3 regions of the Anaerobacillus sp. CMMVII genome follow, and region 1 is predicted to be linked to each of the others. Evidence: riboswitches for the same ligand, from Rfam matches in the RefSeq annotation. Region 1 holds a riboswitch; each other region holds the start of a gene.

Region 1 (5,726 bases):
CATGATGACAACCTAGAAAAGGTAGTTGCATATGATTTAAATACATTACAGAAGGTAGAGGAGTATGAGGTAGGTAATCACCCTGCCCATGTATCAACGACTCAGGATGGAAATATTGTTGTTGTAAGTAATTCTGGAGATAATACGGTAACCATTATTAATCGTGAGAGTGCTGAATTAGCGACGGTTCCGGTTGGTGAATATCCACATGGTCTTCGCATTTCCGTGGATCAAAAATTTGTTTTTATCGCAAATATGAAAAGTGCTGATATGAGCATTGTTGATCTGGAAACAAAGAAGAAGTAAACCGCGTCGTCGTTGGTAATGGTGCTGTTCAAACAGGGATTTCACATGATGGTCAGTATGCATTTGTTGGTTTGCATTTGGATAATCAACTAGCTGTCGTTGATGTTGCGACACAAGAATTAATGAAGCTAATTGATACTGGTGTGGGGCCAGTGCAAATGTACGCTAGCTACGATAACCGGTATGTGATCGTAGCAAACCAAGGGAGTGAAGATGCTCCGTCAGATACAATTACGATTGTAAGTCTTGAAACCTTAGAAGTTGTTAAAGAAATTCAATTAGGAAAAGGCGCTCATGGCATTGTTATCTCAAAAGATAGCCGCTATGCATTCGTAACAAATATGTTTGAGGATACTGTTTCGGTTGTCGATCTAGAAACTCTGGAAGAAACAACGAGAATTGAAGTAGGTTATTACCCAAATGGAATTTCGATTAACTAGCTAGCCAAAAAATGGTTGTCTCAAAGTTTTATGAGACAACCTTTATTTTTTTCATATTCGCCAAATTATTGTCTTAATTTCTTCAAATTTTCTCGATAAATTTTCGTCTATACTATTAATAGATAGATTTATAAGTTAAAGCTAGGTTTACTAATGATTAATGAAATGAGGGGAAGTAATGAAAAAGATATTCATAGCGTTTGGCGTCATAGCTTTTATTGCGATGGTTGTCGGAATTTCATCATTATTTTTGGCAGATGAGTCGCTCACACATGATGGGCATATACCCGATACAATTGGTGCTTATTATTTAACAAATAAAATTGAAGGCGAAGAAGCAAAACAATCATGAACCAATTACATGGCGATGAAGTTGATCTCGATGAAGCCTATGTACTTGAATACCAAACCCAGAGGGGATCTTACGCAATCGTATGGATTTCAGAAACGAATCTCGTAGAGCTACCGCCAAAGTTATTTGAAGATATGCTTGAATTTGTTGAAAATAGTGAGTTGTACATTAATCATCATGAAAAAGAGATTAGCAATAGGAATGTACAATATGCGTTCGGAACGGAACGAGATAACTACTACTTTGCTACAGAAAATCGTTTGTATGGGTGGCGACTTTTGAAGATAAGAGAGACATTTTTATCAAGAACGCCGTGAAAATATTCTAATAGAGGATACAGGCCTTCGACTTGATCTTTCGTACCGTAGGAGCGACTTTCGAAAGCTTTGGGATGTCCCTAGCTCGAAATTCTAGATAAAAAGATTTGTTTAAAACATTGCCACAGGAATGTATCAATTTATCCAAACTTTCTTGTTAGTTTCTTCACACATTCTCTTTATTCTATTAATAATAAAGTTTCATCATCCATTTTCCCGCCACTAAATTAGTCGCTGATCTATTGGAATTTTGAAATTGGCTTATATAATACAAAATATTGGAGGAGAAGGAATGAAAAACAGAGATAGAATGATTTCAGTACTATTTTTCATTTTTCTACTTATACTACCACTTCAAGTGTTTGCTCATGGTGATGAAGATGATGATGGTCATGATGTTGATAGCGCGCCTTGGCTGTCAGAGAAAAGGGCCATGGTCATGATGACGAAGATGATCATGGTCATGGTCATGGTGATGATGGACATGATCATGAATATGAAGAAACAGGAGCAAACTTGGCTTTGCTTGGAACTTTTGCGGCAATAAATGGTGGCTTTATCGCTTTTGGTGCGGTTCGCAAGTTATATAAAAAAGAAAGTAGCACCATAAGGGTACATAGAGTTTATCTATGTGCCTTTTATTTTAGGCTCTTTTCGTAAACATTGCTCCTGCGGTTACTCGTCGCACAAAAAAACTTGTTGCTTTTACTCTAAAATATCGGAAAAATACCTTAGATGAAGAAATCACCCAATAAATTTATTAAGAAAAGAGCAATACTTACTAAATTAGTGGTGAATTCTTAGTATTTTGTGTAAAAATCCGGCTTTTGTGATTTTACGAAAGCTAATAGCAACAATCTTTTAGAAACGAGCGATTAATTTTAATTACTCTCTAGGTTACATGTATCGTATAACCTCAACCTTATAATGAGTGCTTAAAATTTTTTCGAAAAAAATTTCTCTCCCCCTCAAAAATAAAAAATCTCCCGTATAGATAAACGAGACCAAGAAAATAAGTTAAAGGCAAAGCCATTGAAAGGTGGTGACGCAAAGCTATAGGGACTAAGGGGAAGCCTATGTCAGCCAGTTGCCATAAGATATTCAGTGAATTTGAGGTGGCTTTATGAGTCAAAAGGCAGTACATTTATTTCTCATCATCATTTTCCTAGCTTTAGTAGGTTGTAGCAAAGCAACGGAAGAACAAGTGAATACCAACGACAACGAGCAGGATGCCTCGAATTACTTTTATGAAAATTCCGAGTGGGGTATCTATATTGAAACAGCAGATGGTTGGCAAATTGAGAAAGAGACTGCTAAAAATGTCCAGTTCAACAGCGAGAAGCTAGTGGCAATTATTTCAGTTATTCCTAAAGCTTATAGAGTGTCAGAAATAAAGAAACAGCTACTCGCTGGTGCAGGAGAAGTAACAGTAATCGGTGAAGGTCTGAATTTCATTTCGTGGAAAACGAACAGACAAGGAAAGCATTAGAACTCAAGTATGGGTTGAAGAAAAACCTGATCGGTATGTGATTATTACGGTGTTGACGCCTAATGAAACGTATGAAGCGAACCTAGATAAAATTGAGACTTTTCGTGAAAATATTAAATTTTATTAATGCAACAGGGAGTGGTTAAGAGCATGAAAAAAGTCGTATCAACATTGGTCCTAGTAGGTGGTTTAGCGAGGTGGGGAACGGTATTGGCAAACAATGATAGTAGCTTGGACATTACATCAGATTTATATGAAACAATTGGATTAATTGAACAAGCGACAGCAGACTTAACTGAGGATGAAGTTGAAAAGGTTCTACTTCATGATGAATTTGCTGAAAGACGCCTAATCGTTTTAGAGGAAGTGGCAACTGAAGGTAATGAAGAGGAGATTGAACATTTAGTTACAGATTTTATTGAGGTAGTTACAGCTACTGAAAATGTAACGGCTTCTGCAGAAGAAGCAGGTGAAGACGTAAACGAACTTAGAGAATCATTAATGAAATTATAGAAAAAAGAAGTCAGTTTAATCGCGCTACTAGAGCGTGACCATTTACCAGAGCAAGCGTTGAAGGCTGGGAATTAGAAAAGCCCCTAAAAACCAAGAGCGAGCCATGCTGAAAGCCGGTAAGCGTTGGAAGCAGGAACTAAAGAAAATTAGAAGAGATTACTTAGTGAGAATGAGTTTGTTGAAGCAAAAGAGGATGAAACAGAGCAAAGCGAAAAGCATTTAGAAAAAGCGATTGAAAAGCTGAAAGAAACAATATCAAGCAGACAAAAAAGTGAAAAAAGCATGAGGAACGCTCAGAAAAAGCGATGAAAAAAGCGATGAAAAAAGCAAATGAAAAAGCAGAGAAAGGCTTAAAAAGGCGAATAAAGCTCAAGAAAAAGGAGCTGAAAAAGCAAAACGTGCCGTAGAAAAAGCTAAATGGAAAAACTAACTAACTGAAGATAATCCTTAGCACTCAGTCAATCTCTTTCATCGTTCTTTTTTACTGTTTTTGCAGTGACAATCGTTTGCTTATAAGTATTATTATCTAATATATCACAGTCTCTAGCCTCTTTTTTAAAAATATACGATATGATCATTTTACTTGTTAGGTCGTATCAATAGTTCATTAGCCCTACCTATTTAAAATGTTGGTAATTAAATGTAACAGCCCATTTCACTTGAATTAAATCCTTTATCAAGCGATAGTATTATAGATAGCAATGTCAGTTTGATAAAGGAGGCGTGGGGGATGGAAAACATTGAGGTCATTGAAGCAACACCAGTGCCCAAAATGGAGATGATCTCGTTCGCGAACGATTAATTGCTCATTACAAGCCTTACGTGCTCAATACTGTTGGCCACATTTGTAAGAAGTTTGTGAGCTGAGCGAAGAAGAGGCTAGCATTGGCTTGATTGCTTTAAACAAGGCGATTGATACGTATGATGCAATCAAAGGAAGAACCTTCCTAAATTATGTTTACTTACTTATTAAACGAGACTTGATTGACTTTTTTAGAAAAGAAAGAATGAAAAGCACTTATCGATGAACGAGTATTATGAAGATAACGTTGAATCTCCATTTGAAGTAGAGAAGTCGCTGCAGCAATTCGAAAAAGAAAAACAAACCAACGATCTAGTAGAAGAAATATTGGAATTAAGTATGGCCTTAAGTCAGTATCAAATTAATTTCGAAGACCTTGAAAAGTATTCTCCAAAACACCGAGATACTCGTGAAAATTTAGTTGAGATGGCTGATAGATTCGTAACTGACGATGATTGTGTTGCACAATTTTTACGGAAAAAGCAATTTCCAACAACACTCTTTGTCAAAAATACTGGCTATCGTGCAAAACAATTGAGCGTCATCGAAAATATATAGTAACATTAATATTAGTAAAGCTAAATCCGCAGTGGACACAGTTAGGTCAATTCATTCAAATAGGAGGTGGGAGTTAATGGGGAGGAATAGTACCCAAGGAATCGTTGTAAAAGTTACTGAAGATGCTATTGTGTTGCTTTGTGAAAATGGACTTTTAAAAACGTTTCAAGAGCCTCTCATGCTACACCGCCACTTTGGGTGAACGCGTATATCCATGTGGAAAAAGCAGACGCCATGGCTGAAATATATGTCGGTTGCTGCAGTCTTTTTCTAGCAATTCTAACTTATGCACTATTTCCGTTACAACAGGAGAACTATGCCTATGTTATTGCCATTGACATCAATCCGAGTATTGAGCTAGTCTTAATGAAAAAATGAAAGTTACCGAAACTTCAGGGTATAACGAAGAAGGTGGGGAATTAGTTTCATCGTTAAATATAAAGGGAATTCATTAGAAGTAGCTTTAGAAAAAATCATGGCTTATTCCTTTGAGCAGGGTTACTTAAGTGAGGAAAATAGATACTTAGAAACGGCAGTCGTCACTTTAAATGAAGGGAAAGAAAGGCCGTGTCGAAGAAATCGAGCAATCCATCCTTACATCAATCAATTCTTTAGATGTTGAGGTGCAGCTATCTCAAAATAATCTTGCTACTTATGAGGAAGCAAAAACTAATGAATGTTTCCGTCAACAAGTTAGTTTACCTAAAAAAGCTTGAAAAAGATGGAGTGATCGATACTGCTGAGCAAGGTAAGGTAAAACTGTTTCAGAGTTAAGAAAGATGCAAAAACCTGAACAGAAACCAACACGTAAAAAGGAAAATCCACCAGCTAACAGTAATCGAGACAAGAAAAGGAACATCTCAGTCAACAAAGATAAAAAAGAATCGCAGTCTAACAATGAGAAAAAGATCCCTAAAACGAACAATGGGAAAAATGCCAGTGTTGCAGA
Region 2 (5,726 bases), on a different contig from region 1:
GATTGGGGATTTTATATTAAAAATCGAAAGTCTGATCTAATTCATTTAATGACTGCTGAAATAGCAAGAGCAGGTGCGGGTACTCATTCGTTCTTACAATTTCTTGCTTCGTTAATTTTTACGTGTATCCAAGTTGTACTAGCTTTTTGGTTGTCACCAACGATTACAACATTTGTATTAGCTTCTGGCTTAATTCTACTTTTATTTAACCGTAAGTTTTTAAAACTCTCTCTTGAGCTCGGAAATAGGCAATTTACGTTAGGGAAGAATTATTTAGGTGGAGTCACTGATCAAATTAACGGAATTAAAGATATTAAAAGTAATACATTAGAAGAGTCAAGAATGCAGTGGTTTCATAAGGTCACGAAAAGCATGGAAGAAGAACAAATTGAGTATACGAGGTTAAAAACAAAATCACAATTGTACTATAAAATAGCTTCATCTGTTTTAATTGCAGGTTTTATATTTTTAGCAGTTAACCTGTTTAACGCTCAAGCAGCTCAGCTAATGCTAATTATCGTTATTTTTTCTAGGTTATGGCCAAGAGTGGCTGGTATTCAAGCATCTTTAGAACAAATTGCTACAACGATCCCAGCATTAAAAGCAGTGATTGCTTTGCAAGAGGAGTGTAGGAATGCTAGAGAATTTACGCTTGTTAGTGGAGGAGCTGTGCAACCGCTTCAAGTACATCGAGGTATGGAATGCCGTGATGTCTCGTTTCGCTACAATCGTAACGAATCTAAATTTGCTTTAAAAAGTATCAACGCATTCATCCCAGCCAACCAAATGACCGCAGTCGTTGGTCCTTCTGGAGCAGGGAAGAGTACCCTAATAGATTTATTGATGGGGCTGAACCAACTTGAGAGCGGAGAGCTACTCATTGATGGCAAACCATTAACTAGCTCGAATTTGCAATCACTTAGACGTGCAATCTCATACGTACCCCAAGACCCATTCCTTTTCAATGAAAGCATTCGCGAGAATTTGCAATTAGTTGCACCGAATGCTAGTGAAGCGGAGATGTGGGAGGCATTGGAATTTTCTTCGGCGGCTGAATTTGTTCGAAAGCTTCCAGAGGGTTTGGATACGTTAATCGGTGATCGTGGCATTCGCCTATCTGGAGGAGAACGACAGCGGATTGTTTTAGCGCGGGCGATTTTACGTAAGCCTTCTATTCTTGTATTAGATGAGGCAACGAGTGCGCTTGATACGGAAAATGAGTCGAAGATCCAAGAGGCCTTAGAACGGTTAAAAGGGAAGATGACAATTGTTGTCATTGCTCATCGACTCTCGACTATTCGAAATGCCGACCAAGTGGTTGTTTTAAATGAAGGTGAGATTATTCAACAGGGTGGGTTTAACCAGCTTGCCAAAGAAAAGCGAAGTATGTTTAGCAATTTACTTAGTAAACAAATGGAGGTTGTCCATTCACAAACATCTACATAAAAATGTAGGTGTTTGTTTTTTTGTTTAGTATTTCATCTCTTTGCGATGATACGCTGCTTTTTTATAGTATTTAATTCTCGTTTCATTGTCTAAACAGTCTTTATAAAGATGATAGTTATAAACATATAAACAGCGGTGATAGGTCTCTTTTGTTTTCTTGATCATCGTTTTTGGAAAAGAGAACATATGGAAGACCTCCTCTAGTTGAATGTAAAAGAATGAAATGGAGTAAGTGTTTCTTATATACTATTTATGCGCATTTGTTCGGTAATATCCAAGAAAAAAAGCGATGCCGATAAAAACTATCGACGATCACTTTTGTCTTTTAAAATCTTATGTACGTAACTTATTTGTGTTCTAGAAGAAATTCCATTACTTCATCAATACTAATACCTATACCAATCGCTTCTTTCATTAATTCTACCCATTCTTGATCAAGGTTTTCACGAACAATATGATCCAAGCAAGATTCCTCCTAAAATACTTTCCGTATCTCAAGCAGCCCAGCCATCATTGTTCGATATCGACCATTAGACCTGTGACTTTGCGTCCTTAATTTTCATTAAGTTTGCCCTTTATTGAAAATTGCGAAAAATCATTTTGTATTTATATGACTTTGTTTTCCCTTTTCCTGTAGTATAAGGCTTGATCACAATATCTTGTGTAGAAATATGTAACTAACATAAAATAACAATTTGACAAATAAAAGTAAAATATTTAAACCTCATGGGTCTATTTACCTATGGTTTCGACATGTGGGAAGAAAGGACTATTAAGGGTTGTCGTGGTAGAACATTTTATCTGTAAATATATGTAGGTAAAGCGATTAAAATGTAGAAAACTTATTTTGTTTACAATTCGAAACACAGCTTTTTCCTAACTATTTTTCTTGTTTTTTGTTATCCTAAGAAAAGCTGTTTATTTTTGAAGGGAGAAGATCAATATTAGTTTCTGGATTTTATTCGTAAGTATTGCACTGTTATTTTTAGTGAAAAAGAAAACTTTTTTTCCCGTTCTATGTCTAAGTTTCATTTTGGTTGGTTGCAGTGAACAACAATCAATAGTACCAATTGAACCGCCGAACGTTGAAGAAGTAGTTGAACAGATTGAAGAAGAGGGTGAAGTTGAAGAGGTTGATGAGAAACGGATTGCTGTTACGGGGGAAGCTACGATTCATTTTATTGACGTTGGTCAAGGTGATGCGACGCTGTTAATGGGGCCAAACTTTACAGTTTTAATTGATGCAGGTAGACATGAACGTAATGATGTGGTTCCTTATTTACAATCTGTAGGAGTAAGCGAGATAGACTTAGTTGTGGGAACACATCCTCATGCTGACCATATTGGTCAGATTGATAAAGTGATCGAAGCTTTTACAGTGAAAGAAGTGTGGATGTCTGGTGATGCTCATACAACCCAAACCTTCGATCGTGTTTTGAGTGCGATCTTAGATCATGATGTCGATTACTACGAACCTAGAGCAGGTGAACAATTTGATATTGGTTCACTACGGATTAAGGTAGTAAACCCAAGCAAACTTTCGGGTGACTTTCATGAAGGGAGTATTGGACTCGTAACCACGTTTGGAGAGGTTTCAATTTTGTTTACTGGAGATGCTGAAAGACAGACGGAAGAAGCCATGCTTGCAAGAAAAGAACCCGTTCAGGCACAGATTTTTCAGTTGGGGCATCACGGTTCTAGTACATCAAATATAGATAGGTTTATCAAAGCCGTCAATCCTGAAGTAACGATTTATTCAGCGGGTGTAGATAATTCATATGGGCATCCTCACGCCGAAGTAATTGAAAGGCTTGTAGCAATGGATATCCCAGTTTATGGTACGCCAGATAATGGGACGATCATTGTGACAACAGATGGTGTTTCCTATACCGTCGATGCACAAGTAAAAAAAGTAGGGAAAATAGAAAAAGCTGAACCAGTACCGAAAGTTTCAGCGGGTCCGAGTATTGATATTAACACTGCTTCTATAGAAGAGTTGCAACGGATCACGAATGTTGGCGAAGAACGTGCTCAGCAAATCCTTCAACTACGTCCTTTTAAGTCGATTGATGACTTAACGCGAGTGAATGGGATTGGGGCTGGGAGGCTAAAGGAAATTAAGGCTGAAGGTCTGGCATGCGTTAAGTAATGTAGAAGATAGAATGTAGAATTGGTTTAGTGATGCTTTGAGCAAAACTAAACTATTTTACATTCTATATTCTACATTTTTTTTATCGTAAAGCACATCCTAAACGTATGTATGAATACGTAAGGAGGTCAAAATATCATGCGCCGATTAGCTACATTGTTTAGTATTGTAATGATAGGTGTGATCGCCATTTGGTATGCGAATGTGCATGAAAATGGTGAGTATCAAGGTCAAAGTCAAATGTCGATGCTCCAGCAGCAGGCACTAGATGAAGTAATGGCTGAGGATTTATCATTAACAACATCCATGTTTATTGATCAGCTGAAAAATCAGCTTTTACGATGGAGTGAGCAAGATTTTACAAATGGTGAACTATACGAACAGTTTCAAGAAGAATTGCGAAAGCATAATCACTTTGAAGCTTTTGCTGTAATGAACAATGATAAAGTTGAAAAAATGGCAGGGAATATCCACGAAAAAGATCTGCAAAAGCTGACTCATTCATTTAATGGCTTAGATAGCTCTGACCCTTATATGAAAGATGGAAATGAGTACATGCTTGTCGGTTGTTCTACTGATGAGGGGAAACAGGTGTTAGGAGAAGTGAATTTGTCTTTTGTGAAAAAATATGTGCGTGATTTAGCACATGTTGTTGATGCCAATGGTAATTTATTCATCGGTGGGGATGAAGCAGAGGTTGAATTTGAAGGTGAAGGAATTCGTCCTTATGGTGCAACGAAGGAAGTTCCTGAGCTAGGGTGGAAAATCCGCGTTCAATCCGAGGCTAGAGAGCTAGATGATCACGAACACTTTGTAGAACATGAAGCAATTATCAGTTTTGTTGATGGGATCAATGGAGGTGAATGGATCAAATCTTCGCCACTATCGTTAGTAAAGAATGGTGGTCCTTATTATGTTGTTCGTGATGAGACGAGAACGACGGATCAGCTTGTTCATGAATTAAGCTTATTGGAAGAGATAGAAACTGTTGAGCCAAATTATTTCTACACAAAACAAGTGAACGAACCATTTTTAAGGCGACATGGTGAAATGGTTCCTAATGATGAATTTTACGAGCCATACCAATGGAATTTATCGCAAATTTTTGCCGAGATTGGCTGGAACATTACGAGTGGAACGAATGATGTCCCAATCGCCATTTTGGATAGTGGTGTCGATCCTGATCACGAAGATCTAGAAGAAAGGATCCTTATGGGGTATAACGCCTTCAAAGACGATGGGGAGTTTTTCGATGAACATGGTCACGGAACTCATGTTGCTGGAATAACGGCAGCTGCTACAAATAATATTATTGGGATTGCTGGTGTTTCGTGGGCGAATCCACTTTTACCGGTAAAAGTATTAAATGAGAAGGCAGAAGGAACTGCTTTTGAAGTTGCTCAAGGTATTCGCTGGGCGACAGACAATGGTGCAAAGGTTATTAATATGAGCTTAGGCGATACGTTTAACTCCAAGATTATGCATGATGCGATTAGGTATGCTTACAAAAAAGATGTTGTCTTAATTGCTGCTGCAGGAAATGATAATGTTGAAACACCAATGTATCCTGCTGCGTATGAAGAAGTCATTGCTGTTTCAGCTGTCGATAATAACCGACATAAAGCAATTTTCTCTAATTATGGAAACCACGTTGATGTGACGGCACCAGGTGAACATATCCCGAGCACGTTCCCAGATAATGCCTATGTGATGATGTCAGGAACTTCAATGGCTGCGCCCCACGTTGCTGGGTTAGCTGGTTTAATTCGCTCGATAAAGCCGGAACTCACCAATACTGACGTAGCTGAAATCATTCGTTCAACGGCTACTGATATTGGTCCACTAGGTTTTGATCCATATTACGGTTACGGTGAAATAAATGTAGTAAAAGCATTACAAGCGTTAAAAAACTATTAGAAAAGGCTGACTGAGAGTAGTCGACAAAAGTCGTAAAAGACAACAAGAAAAATAAGCCTTAGAAGGCTTATTTTTCTTGAACATGAACTTTTGACATGACTCTCATAGTTCGGTCTTTTTTCATGTGGTTTTGCCGGTGTTTCAGTAAGTTGAACGCTTCTTTAGGCTTATATTAAATCTTCCTTTGTAAATTCTTGAAAGGTAATTGAAGTTA
Region 3 (5,726 bases), on a different contig from region 1:
CTACCAGTTGAGTAGAAAATTGTTTTTTGAGGTGGAGTGGTCTTAATCAACTATTAAAAATCGAAAAAAACTAGCTCAATAGCTAGTTTTTTACTGACACTGCCTTCTACAGTGTTATTAACCTAAAAGATTATGAAAGACTTTCTGAGTTCTCCAAAGACAAGATTTTTTCAAATTCCATCGCATTTACAGGTTTTAAAAATAAGTAACCTTGTCCAAAAGTGCAATTAAACTGGGTTAATTTGCTGGCTTGTTTTTCTTGTTCAATTCCTTCCGCAATTACTCTAAGGTTTAAGTTTAACCCTATATCAATGATTGCTTTCACTATAGAGTGATCTGCAGTATTCGAAACATCATCAATAAATATTTTATCAATCTTTATCGTATCAATCGGTAATTCTTTAAGAATATGCAAAGAAGAATAACCAGTACCAAAATCATCAATTCCAGTTTTGACGCCAAGGTCTCTTAATTCTTTTAATACTTTTATCGACTCTTTGACATTTTGCAAAATACTCTCGGTAATTTCCAGTTCTAAGTATGAAGGATCGAGACCAGTTTCCAATAAAACATTTTTCACAGTTTTTATAAAATTACTATGTTGGAATTGGCGAACGGAAACATTTACTGAAACAAAAACAGAAGGGTGACCCGCTTTTTGCCAAGCCAAGTTTTGAGTACAAGCCGTCTTTAATACCCACTCACCAATTGAAACAATTTGCCCTGTTTCTTCTGCAATTGGAATAAATTCTGTTGGAGAAATTGAACCGATTTCTGGATGCTGCCAACGTATCAACGCTTCTATCCCAATCATTTTACTTGTCTGTAAATCCACAATCGGCTGATAATGAAGCAATAATTGGTTTTTTTCGATCGCTTTTCGTAAATCATTTTCAATTTTCACTTTCCTTGAGAGTGTTTCATTTAGTTCTTTATTATAGAAACAATAATCATTACTACCATTCTCTTTTGCCAAATACATCGCTGTATCAGCCATTTTAAATAATTGTTCACTACTCTTACCGTTGTCAGGAAATAAGCTTATCCCAATACTTGGTGTGATTGTAATATCATGGTTGTCAATGATAAAAGACCTCGTGAATTGTTTAAGAATGGTTTCTGCAACAACCATACAATGTTTTTCAGTCTTACCTGGGAGGATAATAACAAACTCGTCCCCACCTATTCTATAAAACCAATTATTTCCCTCAATACTTAATTTCAAACGCTCCGAAACAGCTATTAGTAACATATCTCCTGTATAATGACCAAGGGTGTCATTCACATATTTAAAACGATCCAAGTCAAATAGTATTAAACCGACGCTATCATTAGATCGTTTAGCTCTCTCCATTAACTTAGACAAATCGTCATTGAACTTTGCGCGATTTTTTAATCCAGTTAAAGAGTCGTGATAAGCCAAATACTCAAATTCACTCATTAAATTTTTATTTTTCTTCATAATAAATAGTTGACGGATAATGATCATCAGGAAAGCTAGACTTAGGCCGATGATTAAAGCATTTAAGTTTCCTAGATAGCTATGAAGGACAAAAAATAATAATATAATTGCACTACCATAAGGGAAAAGCGACTCATGGTTTTCAATCTTATTTTGAAACTTCCATGTATCTTCAGTCGTGTTTTTCTGAGCATATAGAGCAGCGAATCCAATAAACATTATCGCTATTACCCAAAAAGAGTCAATATAACTTCCTGCTCTGTAACTATCTGTAACTAATAAATACAGAAAAGAAGAATCAGCCAAAATCTGAAAGAAGAATGCAACAACAAGAAAAAATACGAGTTTTCTTTCTTTAGTATACTTAGAAAGGTAATATAAATATGTAATTAGAAACAAGATACTCAGGTCAGTAACTGGATAGGATATCGTTAAAATCCTAGCAAGAAAGGAATTATCCCAAAGAAGCCAAATCGGCTTAATCAGGTAATGAATACTAATACCGATAGCCACTGTCATAAACACGACCAAATTAAATAGATAGGGACTATTGGAAACGGAGGTACTAATTGTTTTTGTTTTATACGTTAAGCCAAGTAAAAAGAAAATATAACCTAGGACCCATAACAAGTAAGAGGTATTAGAGAAAAACGTAATTCCGTTTATCATTAGTGAATAAAACCAAAGTAAGTTTGCACTAACATTAAAAAGGATTCCCAAGCCAAGAAGTAACCAAAAAGTCCTTTTTTCACCAGTTGACTTTTGAAACGCTCTTGCAATCCAAAAAAAACTGATTATACTCCCAATCACCGGAAACACAACAGCTCCAATTGTTCTCAGCCATTCATCTTCTTTAAAGAGAAAGCTCCAACCGAAAAATACTAGGACATTAATAATAGGAATAAGTACCGCGATTCGTCCTGTTGTAATCATCGTAATCCCCCACAGTTTTCCAAAATCAAAACAAAAAGCTATCTCTTAGAGAAATAACTTTAGCCCGGTTATCCCTTGGTAACCCAGCCACCTTAGGTATTTCAACCTTTAGGTCTGAAGCTTTGCGTCCTCCCTTTTCAGTGAGTTTGCTCTTTATATGAAACTATATCTAAACATTACAAATTTCTTAGTTTAATAGCAGTTGGTAGCATGAACTAATCTAGTTTTAAATCGTTTTACTATGTTTAGTTTACCATATAATGAAACAATTACATTGTATTTTTGGTGAATTGCGTCGAAAAAAGTAACGTAGGGTACCCAATAAAAGGGGTCTGACCCCCACTGCGTTAATGCTTTAGTGCAGCGGGGGTCAGACCCCTTTATTAATAACCATCAATTAGGCATTCTATCGTCTGTTGAACGGTACTCAAGATTTGATCCCATTTTTCTTTTAACGGTTCGCTAAGGCCGATATGAAATTCAATCCGATAAGGTTCTATGCCGATAAGGAACCCTTTTAGAGTTTCTCTTTGATGATATAAAACTTGAAATAAATGAAGATTATGAGGAGATATATCAAGTGGTTTGCTCTCGTGCAAGTTGGCAAGAGAAAAAACCTTCAAGTCTCCAGGTTCTCCGCCTGAACAAACAGCATCAACAATAATAATAAAAGTTGCTCCTTCTATTTGTTTCAAACAGTAGTCAATATCTGCTTCGCCAACTACATATGAAATACTTGTATTTACGTTTACTTTGCTTAGCTCATCTACAAGATAAATTCCAATCCCGTCATCCATCATTAATTGATTGCCAATTCCTAGCACAATAATCCTTTCCATTAAAACACCTTTATTGTTTTCACTTGTTTTCCTGGACTATAGACATGTGTAGCACATGACATACATGGATCAAAAGATCGCAGAATTCTACCGATTTCTGCAGGATTGTCAGGGTCTTCGATCGGTGTGCCTATTAAAGCCTCTTCAGCGACTCCTCTAAATCCATTATTATCTCTAGTCGAAAAATCCCACGTGGACGGAGTGATAATCTGATAGAATGATAGTTTTTTCTCATTAATTTTTAGCCAGTGTCCAAGTGCTCCTCTAGTTGTATCAACTAAGCCTCTACCACTAGCTGTACCGGGAATTTCATATTTTTTTTGTAAGTTTATATCTGGAATGATTTGCTGCAATAGTACCTTCATGATTTCGGCAATCTTCTTTGCTTCTAATGCTCTAGCTATGGTCCGATCCATAGCAGAAATTCCATGATTATAGCTTCCACTTAATATTAATCTAGCTAAAGGACCAACCTCAAAAGGTAGGTTATTATACCTTGGTGCCTTCACCCATGAATACGCCTTTTTTTATTCATATCAGGCTCTGGTACTGTTGTTTCAGGATGATATACATTTTCGTTTGATGAGTAATAAGAGTAATCAATTTTTTCTTGTATTTTCGTTTCGTCAAACGTCTCAACAGCCAAAGGCGTTGAGACAAGTGGGTCAACATATAGCGTACCTAGCTCTTTATAATTGTTAAATGATCCATAAGTAAGTAAATTTCCATATCCACCACCCAATCTGAAATAGTCTTGATAATAATTGGCAATGTCATATACATCTGGAATCATTTTTTCATCAATAAACGAAGTAATTTTTTGCAAGGTAGAGTCGAGATGGACCACTTTTTCAGCTGTTGCTTGGGTGGTAATTCCACCGATAAACACACCATGATTATGAGGTGCTTTCCCTCCTAAAACTGCAAGCATTTGATGTGCTGATCGACTTATTTCAAGTGACTCAAAAAAATGACGAGATATTCTTTCGTTTATTGCCTTGGGTAATCGGAAATCATCGTGATCAGAATCAAAAAGCGGGTTTTGTTCAATTTTTACAAAATCAGGAACCGTATACTGATAAAAATGACGGATATGATTTTGTAAAAACTCACAGCAATGAATAATGTCTCGAAGATATCTCCCTTGTTCAATAGGTTCAATCTTGAGAGCATCCTCTAAAGCAAGTGATGATGCCATCGAGTGTGCTGCTGAACAAATTCCACAAATTCGTTGTGTGAAATAAACCGCATCGAACGGACTCCTACCAACTAACATTTTTTCGAATCCACGAAACAGGTTTCCTTTTGTTTTCGCATCAACAACTTTATTTTGATCGACGATGACATCGATTTCCATGAAGCCGCTAATTCGAGTTAACGGATTTATGACAATTCTTCGTTTACTCATCCTCAACCACCCTCGTCGTATCGTAGCTAATAAATGGCGCCATTGCATCAGGAAAACCAAATTGAGAACAGCCAATACATGGGGTATCATCTCCGATTGGCCAATTCACATGACCATTCCACTGTCTTGTTGGACAATCCACTCTAGTCACTGGGCCTCGACAACCTAACTTAAATAAACAGGTTTTATCCCCTAATTTTTCAGCAAAATGCCCCGATCGAAAAATGGCCTTCGTGGACAACGGTCATGAATCAGTGTACTATAAAACATTAATGGCCGACCTAAATTGTCTGTTTCTGGTTCACCATAAAGTAAAAGGTGTGCTAGAGTTCCTAAAAACCAGTCTGGATGGACAGGACATCCTGGGAGTTTGATCATCTTTTTATCAGGTAGCACTTGTTGCAGTCCAACTGATTCCGATGGGTTCGGTTTCGCCGCTGATACTCCTCCGTGTGATGCACAGGCCCCTACTGCTAAAATATGTGATGCTTTTTCCCCTAACATCTTTGCTGCTTGAAGTCCAGTAAGCGGTATCCCATTCAAACGACCAATGACATTGTATAAACCATTGTTTTTTAGTGCAACTGCGCCTTCAACGGCTAAGATATAATCTTCGTCCAAAGCTGCCATCAGTTTCTCAATCGCCTTTTCTCCCTCAGAAGCCATTAAACTGTTACTATAGCGAAGATTGACCATCGATTGTAACGTATACTCAAAATCAGGGTTTTGCCCATTTAATAAAGAGATAATATTACCGGAACAACCATTTAGTTCTAAGTACACAAGATTCCTTTTTTCAATAATGCCATTATCGATGTTCTTCTTTGTTTGATTCGTTAATCTCGCAGTTATCGCTTCGTTGGTCATAGCCTCTGGGGGTAAAATAGGTTCCATTAAGTTACCCTCCCTACGATTGGCAGTGTGGCCAAAATAGATTGCTGCCCTTCATGACACGACGCAAACTCTTTTGTATAATCTTTTCCAGCTACTAATCCAAATGTGTTGCTGCTGCCCATGCTCTATTGTTGGTCACATCATATACAACTTCGTTAACAGCTACATATGCAGGTCTCCCATTTTTTCC

What was found. Region 1 has a riboswitch for cyclic di-GMP ahead of H1D32_RS08420 (hypothetical protein). Riboswitches for the same ligand answer to the same signal wherever they lie in the genome.
Region 2: another riboswitch for cyclic di-GMP. It lies ahead of H1D32_RS10690 (anti-repressor SinI family protein); the one in region 1 lies ahead of H1D32_RS08420 (hypothetical protein).
Region 3: another riboswitch for cyclic di-GMP. It lies ahead of H1D32_RS16960 (putative bifunctional diguanylate cyclase/phosphodiesterase); the one in region 1 lies ahead of H1D32_RS08420 (hypothetical protein).

The regions. Positions count from the first base shown of each region.
Region 1 covers NZ_JACEHK010000003.1:232,534-238,259, reverse strand. Annotated here, with positions in the region: gene H1D32_RS08445 (YncE family protein) at 1-306, shown strand, start outside; gene H1D32_RS08450 (hypothetical protein) at 1-5, shown strand, start outside; gene H1D32_RS08440 (YncE family protein) at 384-746, shown strand; gene H1D32_RS08435 (hypothetical protein) at 925-1,098, shown strand; gene H1D32_RS08430 (hypothetical protein) at 1,095-1,415, shown strand; gene H1D32_RS08425 (hypothetical protein) at 1,708-1,962, shown strand; cyclic di-GMP riboswitch class I at 2,428-2,510, shown strand; gene H1D32_RS08420 (hypothetical protein) at 2,539-2,904, shown strand; gene H1D32_RS08415 (DUF5667 domain-containing protein) at 3,055-3,417, shown strand; gene H1D32_RS25345 (sigma factor) at 4,281-4,445, shown strand; gene H1D32_RS08410 (hypothetical protein) at 4,442-4,777, shown strand; gene H1D32_RS08405 (hypothetical protein) at 4,854-4,979, shown strand; gene H1D32_RS08400 (hypothetical protein) at 4,994-5,155, shown strand; gene H1D32_RS08395 (hypothetical protein) at 5,326-5,493, shown strand; gene H1D32_RS08390 (hypothetical protein) at 5,557-5,726, shown strand, end outside.
Region 2 covers NZ_JACEHK010000008.1:11,248-16,973, forward strand. Annotated here, with positions in the region: gene H1D32_RS10680 (ABC transporter ATP-binding protein) at 1-1,446, shown strand, start outside; gene H1D32_RS10685 (hypothetical protein) at 1,471-1,632, opposite strand; gene H1D32_RS10690 (anti-repressor SinI family protein) at 1,793-1,909, opposite strand; cyclic di-GMP riboswitch class I at 1,941-2,029, opposite strand; gene H1D32_RS10695 (MBL fold metallo-hydrolase) at 2,480-3,595, shown strand; gene H1D32_RS10700 (S8 family peptidase) at 3,734-5,512, shown strand.
Region 3 covers NZ_JACEHK010000013.1:74,152-79,877, reverse strand. Annotated here, with positions in the region: gene H1D32_RS16960 (putative bifunctional diguanylate cyclase/phosphodiesterase) at 131-2,395, opposite strand; cyclic di-GMP riboswitch class I at 2,470-2,556, opposite strand; gene H1D32_RS16955 (hydrogenase maturation protease) at 2,779-3,234, opposite strand; gene H1D32_RS16950 (nickel-dependent hydrogenase large subunit) at 3,234-3,743, opposite strand; gene H1D32_RS16945 (nickel-dependent hydrogenase large subunit) at 3,740-4,642, opposite strand; gene H1D32_RS16940 (hypothetical protein) at 4,635-4,883, opposite strand; gene H1D32_RS16935 (hydrogenase small subunit) at 4,835-5,536, opposite strand; gene H1D32_RS16930 (cytochrome b5-like heme/steroid binding domain-containing protein) at 5,631-5,726, opposite strand, start outside.